Regions from separate parts of the Pseudoalteromonas sp. CuT4-3 genome, predicted to be linked through region 1. Evidence: predicted binding sites of a transcription regulator. Region 1 holds the regulator's gene; each other region holds the start of a gene.
The links. The regulator sigma-54, encoded in region 1, starts transcription at its own class of promoters, with help from an activator protein. The targets are predictions, from matches to a motif close to GTTGGCACGNNNNTNGNNT.
Positions count from the first base shown of each region.

Region 1 (6,000 bases):
TCCCCTTGCACATCTGGGTCAACCAGTTGCCAAAGCATGCGTCTAATTTTATGCGGAGAGGATTCAAGCAGCAGTGCTGTATCACAAGGTGCTGTTTTTGCTAGCATGCGTCTTACTTGAACAAATTGCCCACTATTAAGTGATTTAGTCACTTGTTTTAGTTGCTGTAGTGGATAGTCTTGTTCAAACGCTTCTGGCATTGGCATCCTAAATATTTTTGTGTAATGGAAAGGTGTTTAGTAAGCGGAGTTGCCCACTGTCATTTTCTTTATTTTTTGTGCTAAACCCAATGCTGGGACTAAATTAGTGTTTAAAATTAAGCAACCAAATTTAGCAGGGCATGGCTTTATTACCCTAAATTAAAGCACTAAATTAGGCGAGTCGGAATACCCTAATTTACTAAATCTTTATAGTCTGGCCTGATAAGTCTTTAACTTATAAGGCTATGGTGCTTTAAATTATTCTTGTTCGTTAAATCGTTGTGCAATTAATTGCCCAACCGCATGCAAAGCTTGCTCTGAATCAGGGCCTTCACAGACTACTTTAACTTCTTTACCTTTACTGCTTTCAAGTAGCATTAAAGCTAATACGCTGTCGCCTGCGGCTTCTTTATCATCTTGGTGTAAGGTGATTTTAGCATCAAACTGCACAGCTAATTGCGCAAGGACCGTTGCCGCTCTGGCGTGTAAGCCTAATTTATTTTTTATTAAAAATGTGTCTTCACAGCGCATAAATTACTATACCTAAACTGAACAGGTTATTATTTTAAGGTTACTTTTCTTGCTCACGATGACGAATTTTTACATTCGGATGCGTCATAGCAAAGCTCTCACCAATGGCTTGCGCTAAATAAACCGAGCGGTGTTGACCACCAGTACAGCCAATTGCAATAGTGAGGTAACTACGGTTATTGCGCTCTAAGTGTGGCAACCAAGTTTGTACAAAGGTTTGAATTTGCCAAGTGAATTTTTGCACTATGCTGTGATTTGCCAAAAAATCTTTTACTGGTTGATCAAGGCCCGTAAGCGGTTTGAGTTCAGGCTCCCAGTGGGGGTTTGGCAAAAAGCGAGCATCAAAAACATAATCAGCTTCTTTAGGTATGCCGTGTTTAAAGCCAAACGATTCAAACGTTACAATAAGTTGCTTATCTTTTTTACCCAGTATTTTTTCGCGAATTGACTCTGCTAATTGGTGCACACTTAAATCGGTGGTATCAAGCATAAAGTCAGCGCGCGTTACGAGTACATCAAGCAGTTCTTTTTCTTTTTTTATTGCTAAATCAAGCGGCAGCGAATCGATGGATAAAGGGTGTAACCTGCGTGTTTCTGAAAAACGTTTGATCAGTGTTTGATCATCACTATCTAAATAAAACAGTGTGGGTTTAGCAAAGTCAGGAAGGTACTCGAGAATATCGTTAAATTCGTCTTGTTCTTTGGGGATATTACGAACATCTATACTAACGGCTATTTTGTCATAGTTATCTGAAACACTTCGCACTAAAGAGGGCAGTAAGTTGACCGGAATATTATCTACGCAATAATAGCCTAAATCTTCAACCACGCGTAAAGCAACCGACTTACCTGAACCAGAACGGCCGCTTATGATAATTAACTCCATTTATAGCCCTTAGTATTTACTACGATTGATCAACAATTACTTGATACAGCTCTGCATCGGTTTTAGCACTACGCAGCTGTTTACAAAATTCTTTGTTGCTCAGTTTATCAGCTATGGTTGCCAGAGTCTTTAGGTGCTGTTGGTTATCGCCATCTGGTACGATGAGTGCAACAAAAATATCAACAGGGCAGTTATCAATAGCGTCAAAGTTAACAGGCGTGTCGCTAACAAGTACTAAAGCCAGCGGCTCTTCTACGCCACCCATTCTGCCATGAGGGATGGCGATACCCCGGCCAATACCAGTACTGCCTAGCTTTTCTCTACTTGCCAGCGCATTAAGAATATCTTGTTGTGGTAAGTAGGGGAGCTTTTCATGAGCAAGCTCACTGATAAACTCTAAAATTCTTTTTTTACTACTAAAAAGGACCGCAGCTTTGCTGCAGTCCTGGCATACTAATGTACTTAATTTCATAATATTAGTGTCTAGCAAGCTTCTCTTTATGTTTTATGACTTGACGATCGAGCTTGTCAATCAACGAGTCTATAGCGGCATACATATCTTGGTGCTCTGTTGAGGCAAATAAATCTGCGCCACTTACATGAATAGTCGCTTCTGCTTTTTGGTTGAGTTTTTCTACATCGAGAATGACATGCACATTGCTAATATGATCTGAGTGCCTTTCTAGCTTTGCAAATTTATTATTTACATAGTCTCTAAGTGAATCAGTTACTTCTACGTGACGACCAGTTAGGTTTAGTTGCATAAGCATTTCCTCTTTGTTTTTTACGTCTTATATCAAACTCTTTCTCTGATTTGACGGTGGAATAGCTAGCGATTCACGGTATTTTGCTATTGTGCGTCTAGCTACTTTAATTCCTTGCTCTGCCAATATATCCGCAATTTTACTATCACTCAATGGTTTAGCTGAGTTTTCCGCGGCAATTAGCTTTTTAATTAGGGCACGTATTGCGGTTGATGAACACTCGCCGCCGTTTTCAGTGCTTACGTGGCTTGAGAAAAAATACTTAAGCTCAAAAATACCACGTGGCGTATGCATATATTTTTGCGTAGTAACACGCGAAATTGTCGATTCATGCATTTCTACCATTTCAGCAACATCGTTTAAAACCATTGGCTTCATGGCTTCTGGGCCATGTTCAAAAAATGCCTGTTGCTGTTTTACAATACAGTTTGTTACTTTGAGCAGCGTGTCGTTTCTGCTTTCAAGGCTTTTTATAAACCATTTAGCTTCTTGTAAGTGAGAACGAATAAATTGGCTATCACCACTTGATTTAACGGTACGTGACATAGCCGCGTACTGACTATTTACGCGTATTTTTGGCATGCTATCTGGGTTTAGCTCTACCACCCAGCGGCCTTTTATTTTTTTAACCGACACATCTGGTATTACATACTCCGACTCTTCCCTTACTATTGTATCTGCAGGTTTTGGGTTGAGGGTATGTATTAGGGTCATGACCTCTTTAAGCTCGTCTTCTTTAAGCTTAGTCTTTTTCATTAATGTACGATAGTCGCGTGCCGCTAATAGATCAATGTGATCGGTTAAGATCATTTTAGTTTGTTCTATAAAAGGGGTGTCTTTATCAAACTGGTTTAGCTGAATGCACAAGCACTCTTGTAAACTGCGCGCGGCTATACCTACAGGGTCAAATAACTGAATACGCTTTAAAACGGCTTCTATTTCATCAAGTTCAACTTCAACTTCGTCATCGTTTTCTTGGTTAAAGCTCTCTAAAATCTCTTCACAACTTAGCGTTAAAATACCCGAGTCATCTACAGCTTCTACAATGGCAATAGCAATGGCTTCATCAGTTGGGCTAAAAGGAGTAAGCTGAAGCTGCCACATTAAATACTCATGTAGCGTTTCAGTAGAGGCACCTTGATAAATAGACTCATCTTCCGGCATTGGGCCTGAGGATGCCGCAGGGGCTGCGCTCATGTACTCATCCCAAGTTACATCCATTGCCATATCATCGCTAACGGTGTCTTTATTTAAAGCTTCGCCACTGTCTTGCTCGTACTCGCTGGTTGTATCGTCAGCCGATGCGCTTACGGTTACATCATCCGTATCTGCTTTTTGTTCATTTTTTCCAGCCGACTCTTCCGTGTAATCTTGCTCTTCTACTTCTAATAGCGGGTTGCTATCAAGTGCTTCTTGTATTTCTTGCTGGAGATCCAATGTACTGAGCTGCAGCAAGCGAATCGCTTGTTGCAATTGTGGAGTCATTGTAAGTTGCTGGCCCATGCGCAGCTGTAATGATTGCCTCATGTATCTCTAACAATCCTTTTATGTTGTTATAATTAATATTAGCAGATGCTTGTAGGTATGGCTTAAATGTTACAGCCTAAATTGCTCGCCTAAATAAACATCGCGTACAGTTTTGTCATTTAATACGTGTTCTGGGGTGCCAGATGCAATTAGCTCCCCATGAGAAACAATGTAGGCTTTTTCACAAACATCAAGGGTTTCTCTTACATTGTGATCGGTAATTAATACGCCAATGCCACGGTTTTTAAGATGTTCTATTATTTTCTTTATATCTAACACTGAAATCGGATCAACACCAGCAAAAGGCTCATCCAATAAAATAAATTTAGGGTTTGCTGCCAGTGCTCTGGCAATTTCTACACGGCGGCGTTCACCACCAGAAAGCGCCATACCTTGGCTATCGCGAATATGCTGAATACTAAATTCATCAAGTAAGTTGTTAAGCGTTTCTTCTCGCGCGGCTTTATTGAGCTCTTTACGCGTTTCTAAAATAGCCATTAAGTTTTGATAAACTGTCAGCTTTCTAAATATTGATGACTCTTGCGGCAAATAGCCAATGCCTAAGCGGGCGCGGCTGTGCATAGGTAATAACGTAATGTCGTTATCATCAATAGAAATTTTACCTTTGTCGCTAGGTACTAACCCTACAATCATGTAAAAGGTGGTGGTTTTACCTGCGCCATTAGGGCCCAATAAGCCAACAATGCTGCCGGCTTCTACCTCAAGGCCTACATTTTTTACAACTTGGCGGCCTTTATAGCTTTTTGCTAATAGTTCTGCTTTTAAGGTGCTCATGGTTGACCTTCGTTACCTGTTTTTTCTTTAATTTTTGCTTCAACAGGCACTAAAATTGTGTGGACACGATCCGTAGAGTTTTCGTCTTTTTCTGCGCTAATAAGCTGCTGCTGCATATCGTAGGTAATACTTTTAGCATTAATTTTTTGACCGGCTTGTGCGACTTCAGCATCGCCAACAAGCGTTAAAAAGCGCTTTGCTACGTCGTAACGTACTTCGTTTGCACTGGCGCTCATTACGGTACCATCGTCTTGTTTTTCTTCGAAGTAGGCTGGGCTGCCAGTGGCAATAAGGAGTTGTTTGTTATCCCCTAAGTCTTCACGTTTATGTACTTCAAGTCGGTCGGCTGTAATTTTGCGATTACCATGCACAATTTCGACGTTCTTTTCAAAAATACCTACGTTTTCTTTAAGTTGGCCTTCTTGACGGTCTGCACTAATAGAAATTTGATTTGCTGGCGGTTGAGCAGCAGGCTCAGCAGCAGAGGCGCTAAATGCAAGCATTAGCGATGGGATAATAAGTATTTTAGTGAGTTTATTGGTCATAATATATTGTTCGCGTATGGTTAATTAGTTTTATTACTTCGGTTTTTAAATCGGCTTCAAGGCCTTTACCGACAATTTTTAAATTAGGCCCAGTAACAACCACTGGCTGCTCAGAGCGCATTGTTAGCGCTTTAATGTCGACTTCGATGTTATCGGCATTGATGTTATCTATCATGGCGTTATCAACTAAATTTTTAGCAACCACATTGCCTTCTAAAATAAGTTGTTTATCTTCGTAAAGCGTTGCTTCGTCTGCATTTATTCGCCATGTTTGCTTTTCGTTATACAAGGTGAAAATAGGTTTTTCAAAAAATGTAAAACCAAGCTGTTGGTACAGCTCCATTTTAGCCGCAGTGACTTTATGGCTTATTTTGCCTTGCTCGTCATAGGCTGTTTGCTTAAGCTCTATAGCGGTGTAATCGGGCTTTGCAATTACTTCAGGTTCTTGCTCTGGCGCTACATTGGTTTGGGTAAAATAAGGGTACCAAAGCCAAACCATACAGCCGATGAATAACGCACTGAGTATAACGCGTGCTGCATTCATGAACTGGTGCCTTGTGTTGTAAGCGCTATGCCGTTCTCTAGCATAAGTAAATCTGTGAGCTCTCTAACGGCGCCAAAGCCACCAGGCATTTGCGTAGTGTAATGCGATAAGCGCTTAATAAGCGGGTGCGCATCGTTTACTGCAACGGCAAAGCCAACGCGCTCCATTACTGGCATGTCAGGACCATCGTCGCCAATATAGGCTATTT
Region 1 is NZ_CP142030.1:3,031,288-3,037,287, reverse strand. It holds gene mgtE (magnesium transporter) at 1-200, opposite strand, end outside; gene VOI46_RS14050 (HPr family phosphocarrier protein) at 459-731, opposite strand; gene rapZ (RNase adapter RapZ) at 772-1,617, opposite strand; gene VOI46_RS14040 (PTS sugar transporter subunit IIA) at 1,637-2,089, opposite strand; gene hpf (ribosome hibernation promoting factor) at 2,094-2,381, opposite strand; gene VOI46_RS14030 (RNA polymerase factor sigma-54) at 2,409-3,908, opposite strand; gene lptB (LPS export ABC transporter ATP-binding protein) at 3,978-4,703, opposite strand; gene lptA (lipopolysaccharide transport periplasmic protein LptA) at 4,700-5,248, opposite strand; gene lptC (LPS export ABC transporter periplasmic protein LptC) at 5,238-5,792, opposite strand; gene kdsC (3-deoxy-manno-octulosonate-8-phosphatase KdsC) at 5,789-6,000, opposite strand, start outside.

Region 2 (6,000 bases), on a different replicon from region 1:
TTACATCTAATCGCAACTTAGTCCTAGGCGAAAAAGCGTAGCTAGTATTAACGTTTAGCGTGTATTGATCACGAATTTTAACTGTTGCTAAAAAGTCTAATGGGTAACTCTTTGTATATAGGCCTGAAAAACCCATTTGCCATTTCGAATTAATTGAATAATTTCCGTTAAAACTGAACGATTGCTCAGGAATGCCCTGAACTTGGCGGTTTGAAGGTGCAAACGCGGTAAAACTTGGTGCGCCAACGCCGGTACCTGCAATAATATCTGGGCGTGAATTGTCAAACGCATCGATTACTTGAGCAGAATCTTGACTGCTTGCAGAATTGTCGTAACGAGCGTCTATGTAGCTGTAACCCGCACTTAGCCAATAAGGGTAGGCATCGTAAAATACTTGGCTTTCAAAACCTGTAGTACGAATACCTGTATTGCTGCCGTCGCGATTACGTAAACTACGGCGCTGGCTAAATACCGCGCCATCAGCGTACCAGTCGCTATTGGTAGGGGCGTACTTTAAGCCAAACTCAACTAAGGTGTTTTCGGTTGCAAAATTTTGTGCGCTAATCGTGTTATCGCTGCCAAGCGATGTACCGCCAGCCATACTGTTTGATGTGGCTTCGTTATAACTTGCTGCACCATAAGTGGTGTAATCACTATTTAATTTGTAATTAAAGCTAACTTGGCCAGAATGCAGGGTTTCGTTAATGCTGTCGCTTGCGGCAACTTGGCCTTGTGGTGCAATAGGATCGTTTGCTTCTACATCGTAAAAGTCAATGCGGTAACCCACACTGGTATGAAGTTTATCGCCCCAATCTGAGTCTTGTTGAATGGCAAGCCCTGTTTGCCATGAGCGTGAGTCGGTGGTGTCTGATAAGTTAAAGTCGCCGCTGCCATCGTTATCTAAATCGTATTGACCACCAGGCGATACAAATACACCTGGGCTTAGCTCTACTAAACGTGCTTTTTGTGCATCGGTTAAGGGAATGCGACGGTTTGAAAGTGGGCCAGTTAAATCAATTGGTAAATCGGCCTCGGTAGTAAATTGGCTGTAGCCAAGTACTTTGTTGTAGCGTACGTCAAAAGCAAAAATTGTTTGCTGGTCACTATTCCAGCGGTAGGTAAGCTCAGTGCGGTTTTGCGCTGTATCGGCGCCGTCTATAATTTCTACAAAGCTGTTTTGGGCTATTTCTTCACGCTGTAAATGCTGAAAGTACGTAATGTTTTTAAGTGAGGCATTAGCACTTAGCTCACGCTTATAAATGCTGTGAATTAAATAAGTGGTTGCTTCGTTTTGGTTATCAGGGTCGGTAAGTACGGTGCTGCGATCTATTTTTACTTGCCCAGTAGGCGAAACAATTGAACCCGCTGCTGGTACGGTACTGCCATTGGCTTGCACGCCTTGGCCGGTAATATAAAGGCCATCATCAATTAAGGCTTGGATAGGGCGGTTAATACCGGCGTTGTCGGTAAATTCAACTTGGTATAGCTCAAAGTTAATATCCCAACTGCTTTTATCATCGGGCAATATGCGTAGTGCTGCAAATAAACTGTCGCTTTTAGTGCCTGAGTAATCGTAGTAACTGCCTTCATCAAGGTGCTCGTAACTTACTCTAAGGCCCACTTTATCTTTTATAATGGGGGCAGTGTAATCTACCTGGGCACTGTATTGATCCCATCGCCCGGCTGAGAGTTTAACTTTACCTTTACTTTCATCTGTAGAGGCAGTCTTTGAGTGTAAATTTACAAAACCACCGTTACGTTGGCTTGAACCAAATAAAACAGGTGGTGCACCTTTTACTACGTCTATTTGTTCTACAGAATTGAACGATAACGGCACGCCAAAGCCATTATTACCCGCTTGACGACGTGTACCATCTTGAAAAAGCTCACCCAGTTGGCCACGAATAGTAGGTAAGCTTGGCGCACCAAAGCCACTTGCAGAGTAAGTGTTTGGGCTCACGGCTAGTACGTCTTGTAGGGTAGTAATATTTAGTTGCTCTATTAACTCGCTTGAAATAGGCGTTACTGAGCGTGCTATGTCTTGCAGTGCAAGGTTGTCGCCGAAGGGGCCGTTAATAGTGGCATCTTTTACAGAAAGCCCTTGAGATTTAATCGTTTGGCCTGCTACTTCAATACGTTCAATTGAGTCGGTATTAGCTGCAGATTGTGCCGCATGAGCATAAAAATTAGGTGTGAGTGAAGCGGCTATAAAAAGTGCCAAATATGAATGTTTCAAAAGGGTTCTCATTTTGGTTAGTGTGAATGTGGCAATAAAGACCTGCAGCTTTGTGAATAACTTTCAGTAAATATTAATTCTTTTTGTTTTTTAGAATGAAACGTTAAAAGTTTAGCACATTGCTCAAAAGCGTTATTCAGTTTTAGGCACTATGTTTTTGTTTTACAAATACTGTAGTTAGTTATTGCCATAATAGGTCGTAATTTATAAATAGCGGTTTTATACGCAAACAAACGCAAAGCAGGGCACAGAATTTATTAAAAAATTATACATTAAGGTGAAATAAAATATGTGTTGAGCGGTCTTGCTAGTTTCAACATTAAATTATTTAGTTTTAAGGAAATTTTATGACTGGTACAACAGGTACTGACTTTCAAAATCGTTTGCAGTGGTCGCTTTTTTCGCTACGCCTAGGTGTATTTATTGTAATGATTATGTGGACGTTTGATAAGTTTGTTAACCCTGGGCATAGCGCACGAATTTTTGAGCATTTTTATGGTGTTAGCGGCTCTACAGATGTGGTTGCTTATGTACTGGGGGCGTTACAGCTTATTTTAGTGTTGGCTTTTTTAGCGGGTATTAAAAAGCGCCTTACTTATGGCGTTATATTTGTAATGCACGGCCTATCAACGCTTTCATCTTATAATCAGTATATTGATGGCTTTAATAACTTATTGTTTTTTACAGCGTGGCCAATGTGGGCAGCGTGTTTTGCACTTTATGTGTTACGCGAGCAAGACGTTAAATTTACCATTAAGTAGCACTGCAAAAAAAATGGTTATAAGCCATACGGCTTATAACCAATAAGTACACAAGGGAGTGTATGGAAGTCGGTTTAATTAATAACTAATGCATGGCATCGTTGTACTGTTTAGCTAGGCTTTCTTTTTGCCCTTCGGTTAGGGCTTTACCCGCTAATTGAAATACTTCATGTTCTTCTTCGCTTAAATGATGATGCACTAAATGGTGCAATTTTTTAGCAGCAACTAACCATGCCGATGAGCTCATTTCGGTGTCTTCAAGTTGTTCTATTAATTCGTCAATTTCATGGTGTTCAGCAACGCTGTGGCGTGCTTTTTCGTGCGTTAGATCGTCAAACATAAGTGGGTTATAAAAATAACGCTCTTCAAATTTTGCATGATCTTCTAATTCGGTTTTTAGCTCGTCCATTAGCTTGTGGCGCTGCTGCGTATCGCCGTGCGTTTGAATAAGGGCATCTACTAACTCGCGTTGTTTATCGTGGTCGTGACGTAGCGCTTCAAAAATATTCATAACTCTTTCCTTGCTGTAATTGCTTTATAAACTTTTAAAAAGCAAGCGCAGTGCCAGATTTTAATATGTTGATATAATTGACTTTAATGTACTTTTGGTTGGTTTGGATGGCGTTGCTCTGTAACTTTTACACATAAACAGCTGCAATTTTTTCAGATTAAAAGAGGTGATTGCTTTTGACGCTACATAAGCTTACATATTTTTACTGGTTGGGTATTTTATTGAGGTGGTAAAGTAGCGCATTATTTGGGTACAAGCTGTACATACTTGCCTTACCTATATTTTTATAAAACTTTAGATATTAGGATAGTTTAAGGATGAACTTAAAAAGCCCCACTACAGCATTATTACTGTGCGCGTTATTAAGTGCATGTAGTACAGCCGAGCATTCTGAACGACGTGTATGCATACAAGAGGCAGAAATGACTGAGCTAAATGGCGCTAAAACAAGCTCAGAGGTTTACAATGAATGTGTAAGCGCTCAAATAAAAAAGGATGCTAAAGGCGACACTTTTTTTGATGAAGTTGGTGTGTTTTTTATTGATCTACTTGTTTTAATAGCCGACTAAGTAAGCAAACTTACAGCTATAATTTAAAGCACAAGGGTGCGTAAAATAGGATTGAATATGAAAGCGTTTTTAATTGTATTTTCATTGTGTATATTTTTAACTGGCTGTGCGGCAAAGCCTTATGCGGGCTCTGCTCAATGTATGGAGCAAGCTGATATAGCTTATGAAACCAATATACATAAAAATGAGCCGCTAAATAATGAATGCAAAGCTACAAAAGTAAATACGCCTAATAAAGAGTTTGAGAATCATAGTATTGTTGATAGAAGTCTTTTACAGCTAATTGTTAGTTTTTTAAACGGTATATTTAGATAATTAAAATACAATTAAATAAGGTATGTATGCAGGAAGAACTAAAAGCAAAAATTATAGCTGTGTGCGATAAAAAAATAGCAGCCAAAGGCGAAAACGTAGGCCTTTCTTTTTACGCTTTTTTTGCAAATAAAAACGACAATCCAGAGCTGCTGATGCAAGCCGCTACGTGGTGGATACACACCCACAAGTTAGATCACTTTGAAAAAGCGATAAAAATAAAACAAATGATTATTGAAGGTGACTAATAACGTATATTTACGCGATTGCTACTTGGTTTCTGCCATTTTCTTTTGCTTTATAGAGTTGTTGGTCTGCACGTTTAATTAGCTCGCTGAGTGAGTTGCTTTTAGCATCACTTATTGCCACGCCAGCACTAAAGGTAACGTGTGTTTTACTTGGCAATGCCTCAATATGACTGCAGTACTGCGTTAACTTATTTTCAAGATTTTCAAAAAAGTTGTTTATTTTATCCCGGTTTTGCGTTTTTAAAACAAATAGCCACTCTTCGCCGCCATAGCGCCCAAACTTATCGTTAGTACTTAGTGTGTCTTTTGCTGCTTGAGCAAATTTTATAAGTACTAAATCTCCTATATCATGGCCAAATTTGTCGTTAATAGCTTTAAAGTAATCTAAATCGACAATAGCTATTGCTAGGCTCTGCTGGGATAAACACTCATTTGCTTTTTGCAAAATGCCACGCCGGTTTAAGCTGTTAGTTAGGTAGTCGGTTAATGCTATAGCATGGTATTTTTTACGTTGGCGCATTTGGCGGTAAAATAAAAATAGCGACACGATGACTAAAATAAAGGCAATTGAGGCACTTAAGCGCCAAATTATTTTTTGCTGGTGTTCTTCTGTTGCCTGCAGTTTGTTTATGTCTTTTTCGTATTCTAGCTGTAAAATTTTGTCTTCTTTTTCTTTTACTTCAAATTTAACTTGCAAGGTTTTTATATTGGTTTCGCTGGTGGCTTCGTAGTGTTTTATTGTATAAGCAAGCTCATCTTCAATAGCTTTAAATGCATCTTCAGTGAAGTTAAGCTGGCGCTTTAATTTATAGCGTTTGCTTAAAAAATCAGCCTTATAAATGCTGCGGCTAAATTTATCTAGGTTTAAAAATACTTCGTCGTTTACTTGGTTGGCTTTATTTAATAAATTTTGCTTTGTGTAGATGTCTGATAATAAAATCATTGATGCTAAATGCATGTCGTTAATGCCGGCAGAGCTTGCAAGTGCAATATTTTTGTTTGCAAGCATTAAAGCTGTATCGTAATTACCCTGCAGGTATTGAATATTTGCAATAGAATATTGAGCGAAGGCTAAACCTTTTTTCATATTAACTTTGCTAAAATAAGCCAGCGCTTTATTTAAGTATACAAGCGCGTCTTTAGGCTGACCGACCTCAAGTAATACATTTCCTAAACTCCAATAAGCTTTAGCAGTAAATAGGCCGTCGCTTGTTTGCTCGTAGGCATCTACCGATTTTTGGGCATAATAAATGGCTTTTTCTTTATCATCTTTGTAGAGGTAGTTGTAAGCGTCGGCAATTTTTCTAAAAAAGTAGCCCTGCGAGGCTATGTCTTCTTCTTTTATAGCAAGCTCTAAACCTGT
Region 2 is NZ_CP142031.1:768,884-774,883, forward strand. It holds gene VOI46_RS20365 (TonB-dependent receptor) at 1-2,236, opposite strand, end outside; gene VOI46_RS20370 (hypothetical protein) at 2,584-2,997, shown strand; gene VOI46_RS20375 (hemerythrin domain-containing protein) at 3,083-3,508, opposite strand; gene VOI46_RS20380 (hypothetical protein) at 3,826-4,077, shown strand; gene VOI46_RS20385 (hypothetical protein) at 4,135-4,392, shown strand; gene VOI46_RS20390 (DUF6500 family protein) at 4,419-4,637, shown strand; gene VOI46_RS20395 (tetratricopeptide repeat-containing diguanylate cyclase) at 4,648-6,000, opposite strand, start outside.
Region 2: VOI46_RS20375 (hemerythrin domain-containing protein) is a predicted target of sigma-54. The motif match lies at 3,548-3,566, and genes of this name have one in related genera.

Region 3 (6,000 bases), 1.5 Mb from region 1:
TAGTTTTCTGCCTGCTTTAAAAACAACACTATTTTTTGCAATGTCTTCACCTGCAAAGCGCACATTATTATTGAGCTCAATATGACCTGTAAATGTTATTTTGTCGTTATCTACGCTGGCGTTTTCTTGCATAACTACCGCATTAGCGCCAGGGGGCAGGGCAGCGCCGGTCATAATTCTAACGCATTGCCCAGGTGTTAAGGTGTTTTTAAAGGTTTGCCCAGCAAATACACTGCCTACTTGCTGATAAGTTGTTAGCCCTTCGCTTAGGCAAAGTGCATAGCCATCCATTGCCGAATTATCGTGAGCAGGCACATTTATATTGGATTTAATATCGTTTGCTAAAACACGGCCAACACTGTGCATTATTGAAATGGTTTCTGCGGCTTTATCAAAGTTAATAGCGCTTAGCATGTTACTAATTGCGGTTTCTACTGGTAATAAACCAGGTGCATTGCATACATCGTTCATATATATTGTTTTTTATAATGTGTCTGATTTTTAAAACAATACTTATAATGTTAAAGCTTTACAATACATGGTGTGGTTATTTGTTATTACTGTTAGTGGTATTTAGCAATCCTCTTAACGCAAAAGAAACGCTGCACATAGCCGTTGCGAGCAATTTTAAACCTGTGCTGCAAACGCTGGTGACTAACCCAGCCCTAAAAAATATTAATATTAAAATATCAGCTGCTTCTAGCGGCGTATTACACTCACAAATTATGCACGGTGCACCGTACGATATTTTTTTATCAGCCGACGCTGCACGCCCACACGCACTGATCAAAGACGGCTTTGCACTTAAAAATAGCTTAACTACCTATGCGATAGGTTTATTAGCGCTGTGGCGGCCAAGCAACTCAGTTATTAATAATAAATTAGCCATTGCTAATCCGCGGTTTTCGCCATATGGGCAATCATCGGCGCATTATGCTAAAAACTATATAAAAACACCGTATGAATTTGTGTATGCAAATAATATTACCCATGCGTTTCAATTTGTAGAAACAGGCAATGCCGCTAAAGGCTTGGTCGCGCTATCTACGTTAAAGTCGGCGTATCGCAAAACTAAAAATAAAAAATATTTAAATTACACGCTTATCGAACCTGAAAAATACCCTGAAATAACGCAGCAAGGCGTTATCATAAGCGCTACTAAGCATTTAACGGCAGCTAAAAAATTTATGGCTTTTTTAAATGACTCCTCAACCGCAAAAACATTATTAGAGCTTGGCTATAAAGCAAAGGAAAGTGATGTTAGCAAGTGATGTAACAGCGCTGTGGCTTACAATTAAACTTGCCTTTATAACGGCTGCTATTTTGTTGATTATATGCATTCCGCTTGCATGGCAGCTAGCCAGTTATAAAGGTAAGTTAAAGCCTATATTAGAAGCACTTATAGCAATGCCTTTGGTGCTGCCGCCTACGCTAATGGGCTTTTATTTATTGGTATTGTTTTCACCTACTCATGCATTTGGCCAGTTTTGGTTTTGGCTAACGGGTACGCAGCTCGCGTTTAGTTTTCAAGGGGTGGTTATTGGTTCGTTATTTTACTCTCTCCCTTTTGTGATGCAGCCATTACTAGCGGGCTTTAAACAAATAAATACTACTTACAATCAAGCTGCTATTGCCTTAGGAATAAGTCCATTTAAGCGTTTTATGTATTTAACGTTACCGCTATTAAAGCCAAGCATAGGCAGTGCCTTTGCACTGGGCTTTGCCCATACATTGGGAGAATTTGGTTTAGTGCTAATGATTGGTGGCAATATACAAGGCGAAACCCAAGTGGTGTCTATTGCGTTGTACGACCATGTAGAGTCGCTTAATTATGGGGCTGCGCATCAATTGTCGTTGGTATTGCTAGCAATCTCGTTTGCGTGTTTAGTGTTGTTGTTTAAATTTAATAAAACCGTGATAAACGGAGCTGCTAATCGTGCTTAAAATACAATGTCATCAACGTTTGGACGATTTTGAATTACATGTTGATTTAGCTATAAATCAATTTGATATTTTAGGGGTGTTTGGCCCTTCGGGCTCGGGCAAATCGAGCTTATTACAGGCGATAGCAGGGCTTACGACGGCGCAAAATGTGTGTATAAATAATCATAATATTACCCATTTAAAGCCAGATAAACGCCTACTTACATTACAGCTGCAGTCGTGCCCGTTATTTCCACATTTAAATGTGATGGGTAATTTACTGTTTACTCACAAGCATTGTAAAAATAAAAGTAACAACCTAACGCCTGATCAGGTAATTGATTTATTAGCACTAAACCCATTACTAAATCGTGATGTGTCTGGGCTTTCGGGCGGGGAGCGCCAGCGTGTAATTTTTGCAAGAACACTACTAAGTGGGCAATCAGTTGTTTTACTTGATGAGCCATTTAGCGCCTTAGATTGGTCAACGCGTTTTACTATGTTGGGGGCTGTTCAACAACTTAATAAATCCCATGGTATTAAATTTATTATTGTTAGCCACTCTTTAAAAGAGCTACTTTATTGTAGTGATACATTACTTCATATAGCGAAAGGCAACGTGCTCCAGTGCGGTGCAACACAAGAAGTGGTGCAAAGTATTTATACAAATAAGAGCCAAACGCCACTCAGTATACTTAGTTATAGTAAGCCTGAATTTAATGAGGCTTTTGGTCTTTACCAGCTTACTCTTAGTAATAGCCAACAGCATTTATATGCAGTGCCTTCACTGGTAAAACAAAACAATAAGTTAATTATAGAAAGCAGCCAAATAGCCTACAGCAAAGTAAAACCAATTAACGAGAGCAGTGCAAATGTGCTAATAGGTATGCTTGAAAATACCCAGCAGCTTGATGAGCAATGGCTACTTACAGTTAACGTAGATACGCAATTACTGTATTGCACGGTGTCTAAAAGGCAATGGCAGCAAAGTGCTGTAAGCCTAGGCGAGCAGATTTACTTGACAATAAATAACCTAGAAACGCTAAATTAGGCTCTAAAGAGCAGTCATGCATTTACAATGTACTAAATTAAGCACTGCAAACAGAGCAGTGCTTATTTTTAACAATGTTAAAACGGTTAAACTCCATACTTAAACCATCTACAAGTAATAGCTGCTCGGTGAGTTTACTAGGCAGTTCTGCAATAATTTTAAGTGCTTCAGTCGCTTGAATACTACCAATAAGCCCTACAATAGGGGAGAGTACGCCTGACTCTGAACAGCTTTGAGTTTGTTCGCCAAAGAGCTGTGACACACACCCGTAGCAATGGCTATTAGGCGCCATTGTAAAGCAAGCTACTTGTCCCTCTAACCTTATGGCAGAGCCCGAAACCAAGGGCGTACGGGTGTTATAGCAGGCGCTGTTGAGCAAATTACGTGTTGCTAAGTTATCAGTGCAGTCAATAACTACATCTACTTTGCTAAGTAATTGTTCAAGCTGCGAGTTTTCATTTAAAAATTCATCAATAGTGTGGATCTCTATTTCATCATTTAACTGAGTTAACTGTTTTTTTGCACTGTGGGTTTTTAAGCACCCAACATCACTTTGTTTATAGAGCACCTGCCTTTGCAAGTTAGTTGCATCAACCACATCGTTATCTACAAGCGTTAACGTACCTACGCCCGATGCCGCTAAGTACTGCGCAACTGGGCAGCCTAATCCACCTAACCCCACAATAAGAGCATGACTTTGCCATATTTTTTCTTGTCCATCTATATCTAGCTGAGGAAGCATAATATGGCGAGAATAGCGTAATTGCTGCTGATACGTTAAAGGGGGTTTTTGCATTAATGAGTTCTCATAATTTTTTTTAACAATACCAATTGGTTAAAACCTAGAGCAAGTAAAGCTTAAAAATTCTTTGCACTGTTTACGCCCAACAAAGCTGCTTAAATAGTGCAAAGCGAAATAAATATTAATTCCCAAAAATATAAGTAACTGAAAAACCTACCTATTAATTGTTGGCTTAGTAATTGCTGAAAGCGGTTAACGTTAATTTAACAATCTTCGCAGTGTTATTACTACCAAAGTCGTACTCACTGCTTAAAATAATAATCGTTACAAGGAAAAAAACATGCAACCGAGTTCTGGGTTTAATCTCATATCGTTTAGCGGAAAAATGAAAATACTACATTTAAGCTGGATGGTGTTTTTTATCTCTTTTTTTGTATGGTTTAACCATGCTCCATTATTAGGGGCAATAGCGGGCTCGCTAGGTATAACTATGGCACAGGTAAAAACGCTTCTCATTTTAAATGTGGCCTTAACCATTCCCGCGCGTGTTGTTGTTGGCATGCTGACAGATAAGTTTGGCCCGCGTATTGTTTATGCCGCTTTACTTATTTTATGTAGCATACCGTGTTTTATGTTTGCTATGGCCACCACGTTTGAGCAAGCCGCTATCGCGCGTTTTGCACTAGGCTTTATTGGTGCAGGCTTTGTAGTGGGCATTCGTATGGTGAGCGAATGGTTCCCAGCTAATGAGCTTGGTACAGCAGAAGGTATTTATGGTGGCTGGGGTAATTTTGGCTCGGCTGCCGCTGCCATGTTACTACCTGTATTAGCGCTTATGTTTGGCGGTGACGATGGCTGGCGCTATGCCGTTGGTTTAACGGGCGTACTTAGTGTTATTTTTGGTGTTATTTGGTACATAAACGTAACCGATACACCAAAAGGGGGGACGTACTTTAAGCCTAAAAAAGTAGGCGCAATGGAAGTAACCAGTAAAGGTGACTTTGTATTATTGCTTATTATGAAATTACCTATGTATGGCGCACTGGCTTTGCTTACTTGGAAGTTGTCTCCTACAGGCGCTAATTTAATTTCTGCCAATTTTGTTTTAGCCGTTTATGCATTCTTAGTGCTGTTATACGCCTACGAGGTATATAAAACCTTTGATATAAACGGACATATTTTTAAACAACCCGTGCCAGAATCGCACCGCTACGAATTTAAGCAAGTAGCTGTACTTAATATTTTATATTTTACCACCTTTGGCTCAGAGCTGGCCGTAGTATCTATGCTGCCATTATTTTTTATGGAAGTGTTTGGCCTAGATATGGTGTACGCAGGTTTACTGGCCTCTGCTTATGCGTTTATGAATTTAGCCTCGCGCCCGGGTGGTGGTTGGATCTCAGATAGAATGGGTCGTCGTAAAACACTTATTGTTCTTACCTCAGGGTTAGCTGTTGGCTACTTTGTTATGGGCTTAGTTGACGCTAGCTGGCCACTTTGGCTTGCTGTAGCTGCCGCCATGGCGTGTTCGTTCTTTGTGCAAGCTGGTGAGGGAGCGGTTTTTGCGGCTGTGCCACTTATTAAACGCCGCTTAACAGGGCAAATTGCAGGTATGACAGGCGCTTACGGTAACGTAGGCGCGGTGGTGTATTTAACGGCGCTCTCATTAGTGGATTACCAAACTTTCTTTATGATTATTGCTGCCAGTGCATTGTTAGGTTTAGGGGCGTTATTTTTCATGAAAGAGCCAGATGGGCACATGACAGAAGTAAACGAAGATGGCTCTGTTGAACTTATTTCAGTGACTTAAGGCAGCGTTAACCATGTTTGATGAAACCCAACACGCTCAAGTTCGTAATAATACGCTAGATGTTTCTTTTGGTGGGCACAGTGCCGCGGGCATAAAAGATGAAAATCAAGATGCGTTTGCTGCTTTAAATACTGAGCACGAACAACAAGAAACAAAAGGCGCTATTGCGTGCTTAGCGGATGGGTGTTCATCGGCTAAAAATGCCAAACAAGCATCGCAGCTCAGTGTTACTCACTTTATAAATGAGTATTTAAATACACCCGACAGCTGGGCAGTCAAAAAATCGGTTTCTAAGGTTTTAGCTAGCTTAAATCAGTGGTTATATTCGCAATCAGTCAACTATAACCACTTAGGGCAACGCCAAGCTGATTGGATGACCACCTTTACGGCGCTTATATTAAAATCAGCTACGGGGTATATATTTCATTTAGGCGATACTCGCATTACGCGTTTACGCGATAATCAAATGGAAGC
Region 3 is NZ_CP142030.1:1,517,001-1,523,000, forward strand. It holds gene glp (gephyrin-like molybdotransferase Glp) at 1-471, opposite strand, end outside; gene modA (molybdate ABC transporter substrate-binding protein) at 519-1,271, shown strand; gene modB (molybdate ABC transporter permease subunit) at 1,258-1,944, shown strand; gene VOI46_RS06895 (ATP-binding cassette domain-containing protein) at 1,937-2,974, shown strand; gene moeB (molybdopterin-synthase adenylyltransferase MoeB) at 3,012-3,770, opposite strand; gene VOI46_RS06905 (NarK family nitrate/nitrite MFS transporter) at 4,057-5,526, shown strand; gene VOI46_RS06910 (bifunctional protein-serine/threonine kinase/phosphatase) at 5,540-6,000, shown strand, end outside.
Region 3: VOI46_RS06905 (NarK family nitrate/nitrite MFS transporter) is a predicted target of sigma-54. The motif match lies at 3,943-3,961, and genes of this name have one in related genera.